2 regions of the Paenibacillus sp. MAHUQ-45 genome follow, and region 2 is predicted to be linked to the other one. Evidence: a T-box and tRNA genes for the amino acid it is inferred to sense, from the RefSeq annotation. Region 2 holds a T-box; the other holds one or more tRNA genes.
What was found. A T-box is a leader RNA that pairs with one kind of tRNA and senses whether it is charged. The one in region 2 lies ahead of AC3Y23_RS15740 (arginine--tRNA ligase), so its partner is inferred to be a tRNA-Arg.
Positions count from the first base shown of each region.

Region 1 (7,442 bases), on a different contig from region 2:
GCTTCACCGCAAGCGGTTAGCGTGGTGTTCGGATATTGTTTCAGGTAACGGTCGTAGTTCGGCTTGTTGGCTTGGGCAACAGCGTTGCCTTCATCCGTGCCGCGCAGACCGAAACCGTCCATGATAATTAACGCTACAGGTCTTGGTGCTGACATTATTACTTCGCCCCCTCAACCAGGGCCACGAAGGAATCAGGTTGCAGACTGGCACCGCCGACGAGTGCGCCGTCGATGTCGCTTTGACCCAAGTACTCCGTTACATTCTCAGGCTTCACACTGCCGCCGTATTGAATGCGAACTGCATCAGCTGTTGCTTCATCGTACAGACCTTTTACAAGGCTGCGGATGTAGGCAATAACTTCATTAGCGTCCTGGGAAGTTGAAGATTTACCGGTACCAATCGCCCAGATTGGCTCATAAGCGATAACCACTTTAGCTGCTTGCTCAGCGCTAAGGCCTTGGAATGCAGCTTCAGTTTGAACTTTACAAACGTCTTTGGTTTGGTCAGCTTCACGCTCTTCGAGCTTTTCGCCTACACATACGATTGGAGTAATGCCGTGACGGAATGCTGCGTGCAGCTTCTTGTTCACGATTTCGTCTGTCTCGCCAAAGTAAGCACGACGCTCGGAGTGGCCGATGATAACATAATCCACACCAAGATCGCTAAGCATTACGCCGCTGATCTCGCCTGTGTAAGCTCCGTTATCTTCGAAGTGCAGGTTTTGTGCGCCAATCTTGATGTTAGTACCTTTTACTGCTGCTACCAAAGCAGGCAGGTTAGTGAATGGAGCGCAGATTACAGTCTCTACGCCTTCTACTTCTGCTTTGCCTTTGATGTCTGCGATAAAGCTTTCCGCTTCCGGAACAGTTTTGAACATTTTCCAGTTGCCGGCGATAATAGGTGTTCTCATGGCTTGGTTGCCTCCTTCTACGTCTTACTTATCGTTAAGTGCTTCTACGCCAGGAAGAGCCTTGCCTTCCATGAACTCCAGGGATGCGCCACCGCCAGTGGAGATGTGATCCATTTTGTCAGCCAGATGGAATTTCTCTGCTGCCGCTGCGGAATCACCACCGCCGATTACAGTGTAACCTTCTGTAGTTGCGCAAGCATTAGCTACTGCGAGTGTACCTTCAGCAAACTTGTCGATTTCGAATACGCCCATAGGACCATTCCATACAACCAGCTTGGAGTTTTTGATTACATCTGCATAGATTTCACGAGTTTTCGGTCCGATATCAAGACCTTCCCAGCCTTCTGGAATTTCATTGAAAGGAACAATCTTAGTGTTGGCATCAGCACCGAATTTGTCGGCTACTACAACGTCAACTGGCAGCAAGAAGTTCTTGCCAAGTGCTTTTGCTTTCTCGATGAATCCAAGAGCAACATCCAGTTTCTCGTTGTCCACCAGGGAAATACCGATTTCATAGCCCAATGCTTTAGTGAAGGTGTAGGACAAGCCGCCACCGATCAGGACATTGTCAGCCAGAGTCAGCAGGTTGTCGATTACGTCGATTTTGTCTTTTACCTTGGAACCGCCGATGATGGCAGTGAAAGGACGTTCCGGATTGGACAATGCTTTACCAAGTACGGACAATTCTTTCTCCATAAGTAGACCCGATACCGCTGGCAGGAAGTGAGCGATACCTTCTGTGGATGCATGTGCACGGTGAGCCGCGCCGAAAGCGTCATTCACGAACAGGTCAGCCAGTTCTGCGAACTGCTTCGCCAGTTCAGGATCGTTCTTCTCTTCACCAGGGTAGAAACGAACGTTCTCAAGAACGAGAACATCGCCTTCGCCAAGCTCAGCGATTTTAGCTTTAACAGCTTCACCAATCGCTTCATCTGCTTTTGCCACTGGTTTGCCGAGCAGCTCGGACAGACGCTCAGCAGCAACTGTCAAACGCATGGAATCTACGAATTGACCTTTAGGACGGCCCATATGGCTGGCCAGAATGACCTTTGCACCGTTCTCGATCAAGTATTTAATCGTAGGTAGCGTTTCACGGATACGAGTATCATCTGTAATCTTACCATCTTCTACAGGAACATTGAAATCGACGCGCACGAATACGCGTTTACCCTTTACTTCTACATCACGTACACTTTTTTTGTTCATGACAGTTTCCTCCACACCCATAGTTTATCCGAACAGGAATTACAAGGAATGCATTTAGAAAGAGCGGAAACAAGGAACATCTGTTTCCGCTCTATAGATAATGCTTATATAAAAGTGATATTACTTAGCGATTTTTGCGAAGTGCTCCAAAGTACGAACCAATTGAGCAGTGTAGGACATTTCGTTGTCATACCAAGCAACAGTTTTAACCAGTTGTTTGTCGCCAACAGTCAATACTTTAGTTTGTGTAGCATCGAACAGGGAACCGAAAGTGATGCCCTTAATGTCGGAAGATACGATTTCATCTTCAGTGTAGCCGTAAGTTTCTGGATCGGAAGCTTCTTTCATTGCTGCGTTCAGCTCTTCAACAGTTACGTTCTTCTCAAGTACAGTTACCAGCTCAGTCAGGGAACCTGTAGCTACTGGAACGCGTTGAGCCGCACCGTCAAGTTTGCCTTTCAGTTCTGGAATAACCAGACCGATTGCTTTAGCAGCACCGGTAGTGTTAGGGATGATGTTCTCAGCTGCTGCACGAGCGCGTCTGAAGTCACCTTTGGAGTGTGGAGCATCCAAAGTGTTTTGGTCGCCAGTGTAAGCGTGGATAGTAGTCATCAAACCTTCAACGATACCGAACTTGTCGTTCAGAACTTTAGCCATTGGAGCTAGGCAGTTCGTTGTGCAAGAAGCACCGGAGATAACAGTTTCAGTACCATCAAGGATGTCATGGTTAACGTTGTAAACGACAGTTTTCATGTCGCCAGTAGCTGGAGCAGAGATAACTACTTTCTTAGCTCCGCCTTTAAGGTGCTTCTCAGCTGCTTCTTTAGTTGTGAAGAAGCCTGTGCACTCCAGTACGATGTCAACGCCAAGGTCGCCCCAAGGCAATTCTTCTGGGTTGCGGTTCGCAAGAACCTTAACTTCTTTACCGTTTACTTTGAAGAATCCATCATGCACTTCAACATCGCCTTTGAAAGTGCCTTGAGTTGTATCATATTTAAGCAAATGAGCAAGCATCTTAGCGTCAGTCAAGTCATTGATTGCTACCACTTCGATACCTTCTACATTTTGAATACGGCGGAAAGCAAGGCGGCCAATACGTCCAAAACCGTTAATACCTACTTTTACACTCATTGAATAGTTCCTCCTAGATTTCTTTTTATTTATTCAAGACAAGCCGTAAAGCTTGTCAAGACAACAATATTAAGTATAATGCAAAATAATTAACGTTGCTCCCCATTTTCTGTAAAACTATAAAGGAAGCTGTATTTCACTGTCGATTTCTCTACCAATCTCCACCGCAGCGGCCTCATCGGTAATCAGAATATCCTCTTGCCCGAAACGAAGCATCGCATGGATGGCTTTGGCCTTACGTTTGCCGCCGGCAATTCCGACGACGACTTCCGTCCGCATGATATCCTCCAGACGCAGTCCCATGGTGAGCATGGTGTGAACCACCTTGCCCTCTTCATTGAAGTAATAACCGAAAGACTCGGCTACCGCTCCTTCTCCCTGAATTTCGGCCACTGTGGCTTCATCCAGATTACGGCGGCGGGTCATCTCCAGGGCGTCACCGATACCGTGCACGATGATCCGTGAGCGGCGGATGATGCCAACGATCTCTCCAATATTGGAGTCCAGCGCAAGGGACTGAAAAGCATCCTCGCTGAGCAGGTCCGGTACATGCAGCAGCCGGTAATTCGCGCCTACCCGTTTGGCCATCGTAGATGCGATCGTGTTAGCCTGAATCTCCATACTCTCTCCCAGCCCTCCACGCGCCGGTACAAACCAGGCGTCCTTATAGGAATGGGATAGCGGGGGGGACAACTGATCGGCCATCTCGGCTAGCGTTGAGCCGCCTGTGACGGCAATAGTATCGTCTGAACGCAATACACCGAGTAGCGCCTTGGCGCCAGCGCGTCCAAGCTCACGTTTGGTGAAAGGTGACGATTCGCAGTCACCCGGTACTATAATAACTTTACTAAGACCATAGGTTGTGCGGATTTTCTCTTCCAGATCATCTAGGCCAAACAGGCTCTTGGCGATCGGCTCCAGCAGGTCAAGCAGTCTGCGACCGGCATCGCTAATGCGCATGCCTACGCTCTCGATCTCGATGAGCCCTTGCGATTTCAGAAGATCCGTCTCGGCTCGCAGCACCCGCTCCGTCATATCCAGGGAAGCGGCCAGCGTTCTGCGCCCGATAATATCGGACAACATGATCTGATGAAGAATCGTGTACCGTCTCTTAAGGGTTTCCATGAGATCAGGCAGAAGCTGCTTTTGGATTTCCAATAAATTACGCATGCTTTCACTCCTGCAACTTCGTCTTTCTCTATTCCCTCGTTCATGGTCTTAAAACGTCCCGGGTTAACTTTTTAAGTCCCACCCATATTCTAACCAAATTTCGAGCGAAGCGCAAGTCTTCCGAGAGTAGAATTCACAACCTCTTTTCATCTTATACATATATCACGGGATGTAAGGGCTTTACCCCCCTCTTTTGCTGGATAATCCGCAGGGTGGACGGGCTTGTACGATTTTCATAAGACCCGCTAAAAGAAAGATTTCAACGCTTTGATATTAATACATTGCAATTGTAATCTTCTTGTATTATAATAATTTCTGTTGCGCCCGTGGTCCAATGGATATGACGTAGGCCTCCGAAGCCTGAGATCCAAGTTCGATTCTTGGCGGGCGCGCCACTATTTTTAATAGCTTCAATTGTGAGTTCTATATTGTTTTTAACCAAAGTGCCATGATGTGGCTCTTTTTTTTGCAACTAAGTTTGACTTTCTTTGACTTTTTGTTTGAATTTGTTTATCATGTGGTTATTACGGTAAGAGTAACAAATGAACACATTCGAAGAGCCAATACCAAGGAGGTTTTCCACGTGAGTTATATCCCAATGGTAGTAGAACAGAGCAACCGCGGTGAACGCGCTTATGACATCTATTCCCGCTTGCTGAAGGACCGCATCATTTTCCTCGGAACGGAGGTTAATGACGTGGTGGCCAATTCCATCATCGCCCAAATGCTGTTCCTAGCAGCTGAGGACCCGGAGAAGGATATTCACCTCTATGTGAACAGTCCTGGCGGATCAATCACTGCTGGTATGGCTATATTTGATACAATGCAATACATTAAGCCTGACGTTTCCACCATTTGTGTGGGCATGGCTGCTTCCATGGGAGCGTTCCTGCTCAACGCTGGCGCCAAGGGCAAGCGTTTTGCGCTTCCGAACAGCGAGATCATGATTCACCAGCCGCTGGGCGGAGCTCAGGGACAGGCAACGGATATCGAAATCCGCGCCCGCCGCATCCTGAAGCTGCGTGACAAGCTGAACCGTATTCTGTCTGAGCGTACTGGCCAGCCGCTGGAGCGTATCGAGAAAGATACAGATCGTGACTACTTCATGAGCGCTGCTGATGCTGCCGAATACGGTATTGTCGATAAGGTGATTGAGAAGACACTGGTACCTGGAGTTTAATTCTCCGAGCATGCAAAAGCCCCTGGATCCGCGATGCAGATTCAGGGGCTTTTTTTAACGTATCGAACTTTACACGCTTGGAACTCATCGTTTTAAGTAAACAACCTTTAACAACACCTGCACCAGTTACTCAGTACAGCATCCCGTACCGCAGCCCATCCAGCTTGTTCGCAATCACCCGGTATCCCCGTCCATTGGGATGGAGATGGTCAATGGATAGTAGGCTCCGCTCGTTACCAGCAAAATCACCATAGATCGAAGCAAATCCAACCACCCGACTGCTATAGCCAGAAGCATACTGGTTGAACTGGCGTACCCACGCTGTCGCCTCCGCTATCTGAGGGTAGGGATTATACAATCCCACTATTCTTATAATATAAGGCTCCCGTGTACCCGCCTTCAATTGTCTAAGCGAAGACATAATTCCGGCAAAGTTCTCCCGGCATTCCTGCAGTGATTTTTGCAAAACCCGGGGTGAAATCCCCGAGGGACCTCCTCCAGATTTCGCGGCATGGATCAAATCATTCCCGCCGATGGACATTGTAATAATGTCCGCTTCCCGCACCGACTGACGAAATCCGTTGCTTCTGCGAAGCTGCTGCTCCAGGTCGGCCGTAGTCATTCCATTGACACCCAGATTGGACGAAGCCACGAAGGCGCCTAGCCGGGATTCCGCCGTTCTGCGGTATACTGGCACGAATCCATTGCCCGGCAACGCGCCAAAACCCGTCGTCAGAGAATCGCCTATCGCCGTATACTGAAAACCCATAACTCTCCCTCCCCGCTCTGTGCTAGACCTCTATTCAGCATATGAGTCTCACATAGATTAGGTAACTGGAAGATGTCCCGAGGTTATTTTAAAGCGGAAAACGGGCTACTCCCATTTGGCAACAATTCCTTAAAAGTGAAGGTGAATTCAGGGAATCCGGCAGCGTATGGAGTGTATTCATAAAGTTGGAAAAAGATAACGACCTTGCCGTCTTTCAAATAGTAACTTTGCTCAGTATTCAGGCCTGTGAACCCGCCAAAATAACCTTCATCTGCTTTGAATCGCTGGCTCAGCTTGGTATTCAGGTCTTTCTTGTAATTGGGATTAGCGCCGAACAGATCACGCAGGAGCAGCTGTTTCCCATCCTTCAAGGAGAAGGTAAAGGCCTGACGATAAGACATGCCATGCGCACCTCCAGTATAGCCGTACTGGTTCAACAGCAAGCTCAGTACGCCGTTCTGATTGTAGGTCACAACATATCCTGCATCATATTCATAAGGACGACTCTCTTCGTCCCTGTCTGCAATGTCCGCTTCGGCCCCAGCCGCAAATCTCATGGTCGACTGCTTGAGTGCAGCATTAATTTTCTGTTGCGCATCAGCATTAGCCAGCCCACTTATTTGCGGGTAATCGAGGTTGATGACTGCCCCTTCATCCTCACTACCCTTGGCATAGTTCGCTGAGGTGATTTTTAACGCATTCTGCGGGCTGACCATAAGGTTTAGGCGGCCGGAAGGAGCGTTCCAATCGCCTTTATAACCCATATAGTCAGTCAGGAGACCCAGTGGAACATAAAGCCGGTTATTGACGTTTAGACCTTCATACTCCCTAATAAAAAAGTTATTCACCGTGATGGAGACCCCATACGAGGAGACCAGAAGCTTCGTCTGTGCACTGCCTTTTCCAATCGTATAGGCACTGTCCGTCTGACTGTAGCTCACCGGAAGCTTCACGACATCACGCAGAAAAGTTACTGGTACAAAGACCTCGCCAGATCGAACGATCCCTGTCTGCTGTGTAAGGACACCATTCCATTTCAGAACAGCCACCGTGTCCGCTTTACTCGGATTCTTCAC
Region 1 is NZ_JBYUPV010000018.1:47,341-54,782, forward strand. Features, by position in the region: gene gpmI (2,3-bisphosphoglycerate-independent phosphoglycerate mutase) at 1-155, opposite strand, end outside; gene tpiA (triose-phosphate isomerase) at 158-910, opposite strand; gene AC3Y23_RS26780 (phosphoglycerate kinase) at 935-2,116, opposite strand; gene gap (type I glyceraldehyde-3-phosphate dehydrogenase) at 2,237-3,247, opposite strand; gene AC3Y23_RS26790 (sugar-binding transcriptional regulator) at 3,365-4,417, opposite strand; tRNA gene AC3Y23_RS26795 (tRNA-Arg) at 4,738-4,812, shown strand; gene clpP (ATP-dependent Clp endopeptidase proteolytic subunit ClpP) at 5,001-5,597, shown strand; gene AC3Y23_RS26805 (GDSL-type esterase/lipase family protein) at 5,728-6,366, opposite strand; gene AC3Y23_RS26810 (PdaC/SigV domain-containing protein) at 6,450-7,442, opposite strand, start outside.
Region 1: it has a tRNA-Arg gene. The T-box ahead of AC3Y23_RS15740 (arginine--tRNA ligase) is inferred to sense a tRNA for this amino acid. The anticodon was not compared.

Region 2 (7,442 bases):
TGAATAATATTGCCGCCTACCTCCAAATACTCGTGCACCGGGCCGTACCACTGAAAGTTGCGATCCCGTCTAACCAGCCGGTTACGCCGCAAGCTCGAGGTCACATTTCCGTCATGGTCAAACGCCAGATGATAGGGCATGGTTACACTATGAATATGGGGGGACAACGTCTTTTTTAACTCTTTAAAAAGAGTCTGATCCTTCTCGGCAATGGTATCATCGGCATCCAGCCAGAGAATATATTCTTGCGTCGCCTGCTTGAAGGCATAGTTTCTAGCAGCAGCAAAGTGATCGATCCATTCAAAATCATAAATTTTGGCACCGAAGCTTCTAGCGACTTCCTTGGTCTTGTCGGTGGAACCTGTATCTACAATAATAATTTCATCGACGATTTCCTTAACCGTTGAAAGACAGCGGGCGAGTCCTTTTTCCTCATTACGCACGATCATGCACAGACTGATTGAAATCATGGATATCTCCTTCCTTGAATGCAACACAGGGATAAAAATAAGCAGGGGCTTGTAACAAGCCCTTGCTTATTTGAAACCTACGGATATACCTTAGCTGATGGCGATCCCGCCACTGGCATAGCCGGCAATCGTAGTCGCTACATCAGTACCAGCCGTTACATTAGCGCTGAAGACCAGAATCAACCGCTCCCCAGGGGTGACCGGAATGGATAAACCAGTAGCGGTTCCACTGCTGGTTGTACCCAACGCCAGAGTACCTGTAAGTGTAGGAGTCAGCGTTACAATCGACCCTGCTATTGCTGTGAAAGTGTTATTAGGTGCTATCGAACGGTACAATTCAGCTGTAATGGTAATCGTTGTACCTACCAAGCTGAGTGCAGTTGTCGTACTGAAATAAGCAGCTATTGAGGTGATGGTACCGGCACGTGGAACAGAGAATGCTTCGTTGACCAAAAGCCCTGGACCACCGGTAATGTTAATTGCTGAGCCGGTAATATTCAGACCTATGGAGCTCGTGCCAAAACCGATCAAGCTGGATGTATTCAGTACACCACCCAGTACTGTAGTCAACGAAACTGGAAGTCCCGAAGCATAAGGAATGATGGCACCTGAACCGGCGGTTCCTGTGGCTCCTGTTGCTCCGGTACCTCCGGCGGCTCCCGTTGCTCCGGTACCTCCAGTGGCTCCTGTTGCTCCGGTACTTCCGGTGGCTCCCGTTACTCCGGTGGCTCCGGTTGCTCCGGTACCTCCGGCGGCTCCCGTGGCTCCGGTGGCTCCGGTGGCTCCTGTGGCTCCTGCCGATCCTGTTGCACCTGTCGCTCCGGTTGCCCCAGTGGCTCCTGTTGCTCCAGTTGTTCCAGTCGCTCCTGTTGCTCCGGTGGCTCCTGTCGCCCCAGTGGTTCCCGTCGCTCCTGTTGCTCCCGTTGCACCCGTTGCTCCGGTGGCTCCTGTCGCTCCGGTGGCTCCTGTTGTTCCAGTCGCTCCTGTCGCTCCGGTGACTCCTGTTGCCCCAGTGGCTCCGGTGGCTCCCGTTGCTCCAGTTGTTCCAGTGGCTCCTGTTGCTCCTGTTGCTCCGGTGGCTCCTGTTGCTCCTGTTGCTCCGGTGGCTCCTGTCGCTCCGGTGGCTCCTGTCGCTCCGGTGGCTCCGGTGGCTCCTGTCGCTCCCGTTGCTCCTGTTGCCCCAGTGGCTCCTGTTGTTCCAGTCGCTCCTGTCGCTCCTGTCGCTCCGGTGGCTCCGGTGGCTCCGGTGGCTCCTGTCGCTCCCGTTGCTCCTGTTGCCCCAGTGGCTCCTGTTACACCCGTAGCTCCAGTGGCTCCTGTTGTTCCAGTCGTTCCTGTTGCTCCGGTGGCTCCTGTCGCTCCAGTGTCACCTGTCGCTCCCGTTGCCCCAGTTGCTCCTGTTGCTCCGGTGGCTCCTGTCACTCCCGTTGCTCCCGTTGCTCCAGTGGCTCCTGTTGCACCCGTAGCTCCAGTGGCTCCTGTTGCTCCAGTGGCGCCCGTCGCTCCCGTTGCTCCAGTGACTCCGGTGGCTCCAGTTGCTCCTGTCGCACCCGTTGCACCAGTTTCACCCGTTGCTCCCGTGGCACCTGTCACTCCGGTCGCTCCAGTGTCTCCTGTTGCACCAGTGTCTCCCGTTGCTCCTGTTGCTCCAGTGTCTCCTGTTGCTCCTGTCGCTCCGGTGGCTCCTGTGTCTCCTGTCGCTCCCGTTGCACCAGTGTCACCTGTTGCTCCGGTGGCACCCGTTGCACCAGTGTCTCCCGTTGCTCCTGTTGCTCCCGTTGCACCAGTGTCTCCTGTTGCCCCTGTTGCTCCCGTTGCTCCTGTTGCTCCCGTTGCTCCCGTTGCTCCTGTTGCTCCCGTTGCTCCAGTTTCACCCGTTGCTCCAGTTGCTCCCGTTGCACCAGTGGCTCCAGTTTCACCCGTTGCTCCAGTGGCACCTGTTGCCCCTGTTGCTCCCGTTGCTCCTGTTGCTCCTGTTGCTCCTGTTGCTCCTGTTGCTCCTGTTTCTCCAGTGTCTCCCGTTGCTCCCGTGGCTCCTGTCGCACCCGTTGCACCAGTTTCACCCGTTGCTCCAGTGGCACCTGTTGCCCCTGTTGCTCCCGTTGCTCCTGTTGCTCCCGTTGCACCAGTTTCACCCGTTGCTCCAGTGGCACCTGTCACTCCGGTCGCTCCAGTGTCTCCTGTTGCACCAGTGTCTCCCGTTGCTCCTGTTGCTCCAGTGTCTCCCGTTGCTCCTGTTGCTCCAGTGTCTCCCGTTGCTCCTGTTGCTCCAGTGTCTCCTGTCGCTCCTGTCGCTCCTGTTTCACCCGTTGCTCCTGTGTCTCCTGTCGCTCCGGTGGCTCCGGTGGCTCCGGTGGCTCCTGTGGCTCCTGTCGCTCCTGTCGCTCCAGTGTCACCTGTCGCTCCCGTTGCACCAGTTGCCCCAGTTGCTCCTGTTCCACCCGTTGCTCCAGTTTCACCAGAATCTCCTGTCGCTCCAGTGGCTCCCGTTGCCCCAGTTGCTCCTGTTCCACCCGTTGCTCCAGTGGCACCTGTTGCTCCGGTGGCTCCAGTTTCACCAGAATCTCCTGTCGCTCCAGTGGCTCCCGTTGCACCAGTGTCTCCTGTTGCCCCTGTTGCTCCCGTTGCTCCTGTTGCTCCAGTTTCACCCGTTGCTCCAGTTGCTCCCGTTGCTCCAGTTTCACCCGTTGCTCCTGTTGCTCCTGTTGCTCCCGTTGCACCAGTTTCACCCGTTGCTCCAGTGGCTCCTGTTGCTCCAGTGTCTCCCGTTGCTCCTGTTGCTCCAGTGTCTCCTGTCGCTCCTGTTGCTCCAGTGTCTCCTGTCGCTCCGGTGGCTCCTGTGTCTCCTGTCGCTCCAGTGTCTCCTGTCGCTCCTGTCGCTCCCGTTGCCCCAGTTGCTCCAGTGTCTCCTGTTGCCCCCGTTGCTCCAGTTTCACCCGTTGCTCCTGTTGCTCCCGTTGCACCAGTGTCTCCTGTTGCTCCGGTGGAACCCGTTGCACCAGTGTCTCCTGTTGCCCCTGTTGCTCCCGTTGCTCCTGTTGCTCCCGTTGCTCCTGTTGCTCCAGTTGCTCCTGTTGCTCCTGTTGCTCCTGTTGCTCCCGTTGCTCCCGTTGCTCCTGTTGCTCCTGTTGCTCCTGTTGCTCCCGTTGCTCCAGTTTCACCCGTTGCTCCCGTTGCTCCTGTTGCTCCTGTTGCTCCAGTGTCTCCTGTTGCTCCAGTGTCTCCTGTCGCTCCGGTGGCACCCGTTGCACCAGTGTCTCCCGTTGCTCCTGTCGCTCCCGTTGCACCAGTGTCTCCTGTTGCCCCTGTTGCTCCCGTTGCTCCAGTGGCTCCCGTTGCTCCAGCTGCTCCCGTTTCCCCAGTTGCTCCAGTGTCTCCTGTTGCACCCGTTGCTCCTGTTGCTCCAGTGTCTCCCGTCGCTCCAGTTGATCCAGTTGCTCCTGTTCCACCCGTTGCTCCAGTGTCACCTGTCGCTCCGGTAGCTCCGGTAGCTCCGGTGGCTCCAGTTTCACCAGAATCTCCTGTCGCTCCAGTGGCTCCCGTTGCCCCAGTTGCTCCTGTTCCACCCGTTGCTCCAGTGGCACCTGTCACTCCAGTCGCTCCCGTTGCTCCCGTTGCCCCAGTTGCACCTGTCACTCCTGGTGTTCCCGGTACTCCAGTATTTCCTGTCACCCCGGTTGCTCCAGTTGCCCCGGTGGCACCCGTAGCTCCTCTCGCTCCAGTCTGACCAGTTGCTCCTGTAGCTCCTGTCGAGCCAGTTGCACCTGGTGCACCTGTTGCGCCAGTGATGCCACACAGTTCACCTAACAGCTCAGCGGAGACGAGGCGATGTGCAGTTACCAATTGACCTTGAGCATCTATACCCCAGACCGAAATTTGAATAGGATCGTCGTCACAAGGGCTGATTGGGGTCTCGAAAAGGAATTCGAAGCCGTCAAAATCCGCAAAATATTCTCTGGTAATTACCTGATTAGGTGCAACAGACAACAATTCATCGACATACTCTGTTCTTACACCATTCAGATAGAACCCTTGAATCCCGACCGAAGAAACCGTGCTGGAACTACGGTTATCGATTTTGACGATAACATGCTGAGTGGGTCTAATCCCGCTCACAGGCGACACAGCATTCTCTATCGGTCCTGTCGACCAAAAGCTCATTTCTCCATCTCCTTTTTTATAGATTTGGAAACTACGACACTATCATTTTCACTGCATGAATAACTTAGTGCCTTAAATAGTAATATTCTTTGAAACCCCGCACGGTGTAGACTTCCATAACCCTCTCGTAAAGATAGTTCAAATTTAATTTTCAATACTGATTGGTAGAAGAATGGGTTTAACTATTGCTTTCTTGGCAATTTTGGGTATACTAAGAAAAATTGATAATTGATATGACAATCGATGATCGGGAGAGTAGTTATGGGAAGTCAGCCCTCAGCGAGCCGGGAGAGTGAAAGCCGGTGCGGCCCCCATATTGAAGCGCACCCGTGAGATGGATTTCTGAACCGAAGCAGTAGGAAATCCCGGCAGAAGGCCGTTACCCTAATACGAGTGGCTGAACTTAATAGTTCGGCAACAAGGAGTGGTACCGCGAGCGCTTACAGCCCTCGTCTCTTTATAGAGACGGGGGCTGTTTTTTTATTTATAAGGAGGATGTATTTATGTTAAGTCAACACATTAGAGATAGTCTGGAACAAAGTGTGCGGGAAGTCTGCCTAACACTCGGTGTACCTTATACCGGAGGCCCTATCCCCATTGAACAGCCTGCCAGCCTTGAGCATGGTGATTATGCCAGCAGCATTGCACTGCAGCTCGCCAAGACCTTGCGCAAAGCGCCGATGATTATTGCCGGGTTGATAAAGGATACCTTTGAACAGCAAGGTGCCTGTTCTGGCTTGATTCGTGAAGTTGCCGTCGCAGCGCCGGGTTTTGTTAATTTGTATATTCACTGGCCGACTTGGGCACAACACTCTTTTGTGCTTCCCGAGCTCTCGAATGAAAAAATTGTTGTAGAGCATACCTCCATCAATCCCAATAAGGCTGCTCATATTGGCCATCTCCGCAACTCCTGTATCGGGGATACCTTGGTTCGCGTACTGAGAAGAACAGGAAAACAGGTCGAAGTGCACAACTACGTAGATGATCTTGGTAATCAGCTCGCCGATACGGTTGTGGGACTACAAAACATTCCGCTGGAGGGGGAGTATGTTCGCTTCGGGGATTACTGCTGGGATATTTATTCCCAAATAAACAAGGCGTATGCTCTTGAGCCTGGGATGGTGGAGAAACGGTCCGAAACCCTGCATGCCTTGGAAGAAGGCCGCGGAAACACCGCCTGGCTGGGCAATCTCGTGGCCGAGCGGATCGTGCGGGAGCATGTAGAAGAGATGAAAGGCTTCGGAATTGACTATGATCTGCTCGTCTGGGAGAGCAGCATTGTCAGAGAGGGTTTCTGGGCGGCTGCGTTCGACCGACTGTCGCAGACTTCAGCTTTTGTTCAAGAAACGGAAGGAAAGCTTGCCGGCTGTTGGGTGCTGAAACAAGGCACTGGAGAGACAGCAGAAGAAGGTACGGAGAATGGTGAATACCACCAGGATAAAGTGCTGGTTCGCTCCAACGGGATTTTGACCTACACTGCCAAAGATATCGCCTATCATCTGTGGAAATTCGGATTACTGGACAAAGATTTTGCTTATAGCGAATTTGCTGCTGGACTGTGGACTACCGGACTAACCGGACAGTCCATGCCTTATGGGCAGGCGGATGCTGTCATCAATGTGATTGACCATCGCCAGGAATACCCGCAACTGATGGTGAAGCAGGCCCTGCAGGTGCTTGGCTATCCCGAACAAGCGGAGAAGCTCTACCATGTAAGCTACGGTGTAGTCTCACTAAGCCCTGCTTCCGCTGCCGAGCTTGGAATTGATATCTCTGATGGCAAAAACTCCTATGCCATGTCGGGGCGCCAGGGGATCGGCGTGAAGGTCGCTAATCTGATTTCCTTAATGGAAGAGACTATCGAAGAGAGCCGTTCCGATAAAAGCGGTCTATCTAGCCGTATCATTGCTCATGCCGCCATTCGGTACTACCTGCTGCGCTTCAATCTTGGGACAGAGATTGTCTTCGACTTCCGGCAGGCTACTGAAATCTCCGGCAATACTGGCGTCTACCTGATGTACACCTTCGCACGGGCAGGCAGTGTACTTGGTAAAGCCGAAGCGGCAGGAATTACAGTGAATGCAGCGGCTCCATTCCCAAGTACACCAGAAGCGGCAGAGCTTGCCTTGCTGAGACATCTCAGTGCCTGGACAGATACGCTGCATGAGGCTGCACAGGAGCTGGCGCCGAACCTGATCTGTACCTACGCACATACCTTGGCTACGCTGTTTAATAACTTCTATTCACAGTGTCCGATTCTGAAGGGAGAAGAAGACAGCATAAGATTCCGGGTCTGGCTGACTGGCAAGTTCCAGGCCACGCTGGGCGATGCGCTGAACGTATTGGGTCTTCCCGCGCCAAACCGGATGTAGAAGGTTCAAAGGTTAGAAATTGAACAGGCAGCCAGCAATAACCTAAAAAAGTCTCTGGAGCGTTAGTATAACGCGACCACAGAGACTTTTTTAACTTACTATTCTATATTAAGCGAAATTAAGATTCAAACAGAAGATCCGGCGTTGTTAACAGTGAAGAATGTTCTACCTCCCAATTAAGCGCATTTTTGTACCTTATTTTTCTTGAATATAGGCAAAAGAAGAAAATAAGGGCATTATTGTATCTTATTTTTCGCAAAAGCACCCTGAACGGGGTATTCTGGAAGATTTAAGGTACAATATTGCACTTAATTCCCACTAAGCCTGAGTTGTAGAGAGTTTAAGGTACAAAATTGCCGTTAATTACACTCTAGGAATAACATCTAGGCTTGAAGCTACTCAAGACAAAGATTGCTCTGGACTGCGGAACCTGTAACCG
Region 2 is NZ_JBYUPV010000006.1:305,680-313,121, reverse strand. Features, by position in the region: gene AC3Y23_RS15755 (glycosyltransferase) at 1-470, opposite strand, end outside; gene AC3Y23_RS15750 (hypothetical protein) at 561-4,142, opposite strand; gene AC3Y23_RS15745 (hypothetical protein) at 4,139-4,264, opposite strand; T-box leader at 4,866-5,091, shown strand; gene AC3Y23_RS15740 (arginine--tRNA ligase) at 5,135-7,003, shown strand; gene AC3Y23_RS15735 (response regulator transcription factor) at 7,403-7,442, opposite strand, start outside.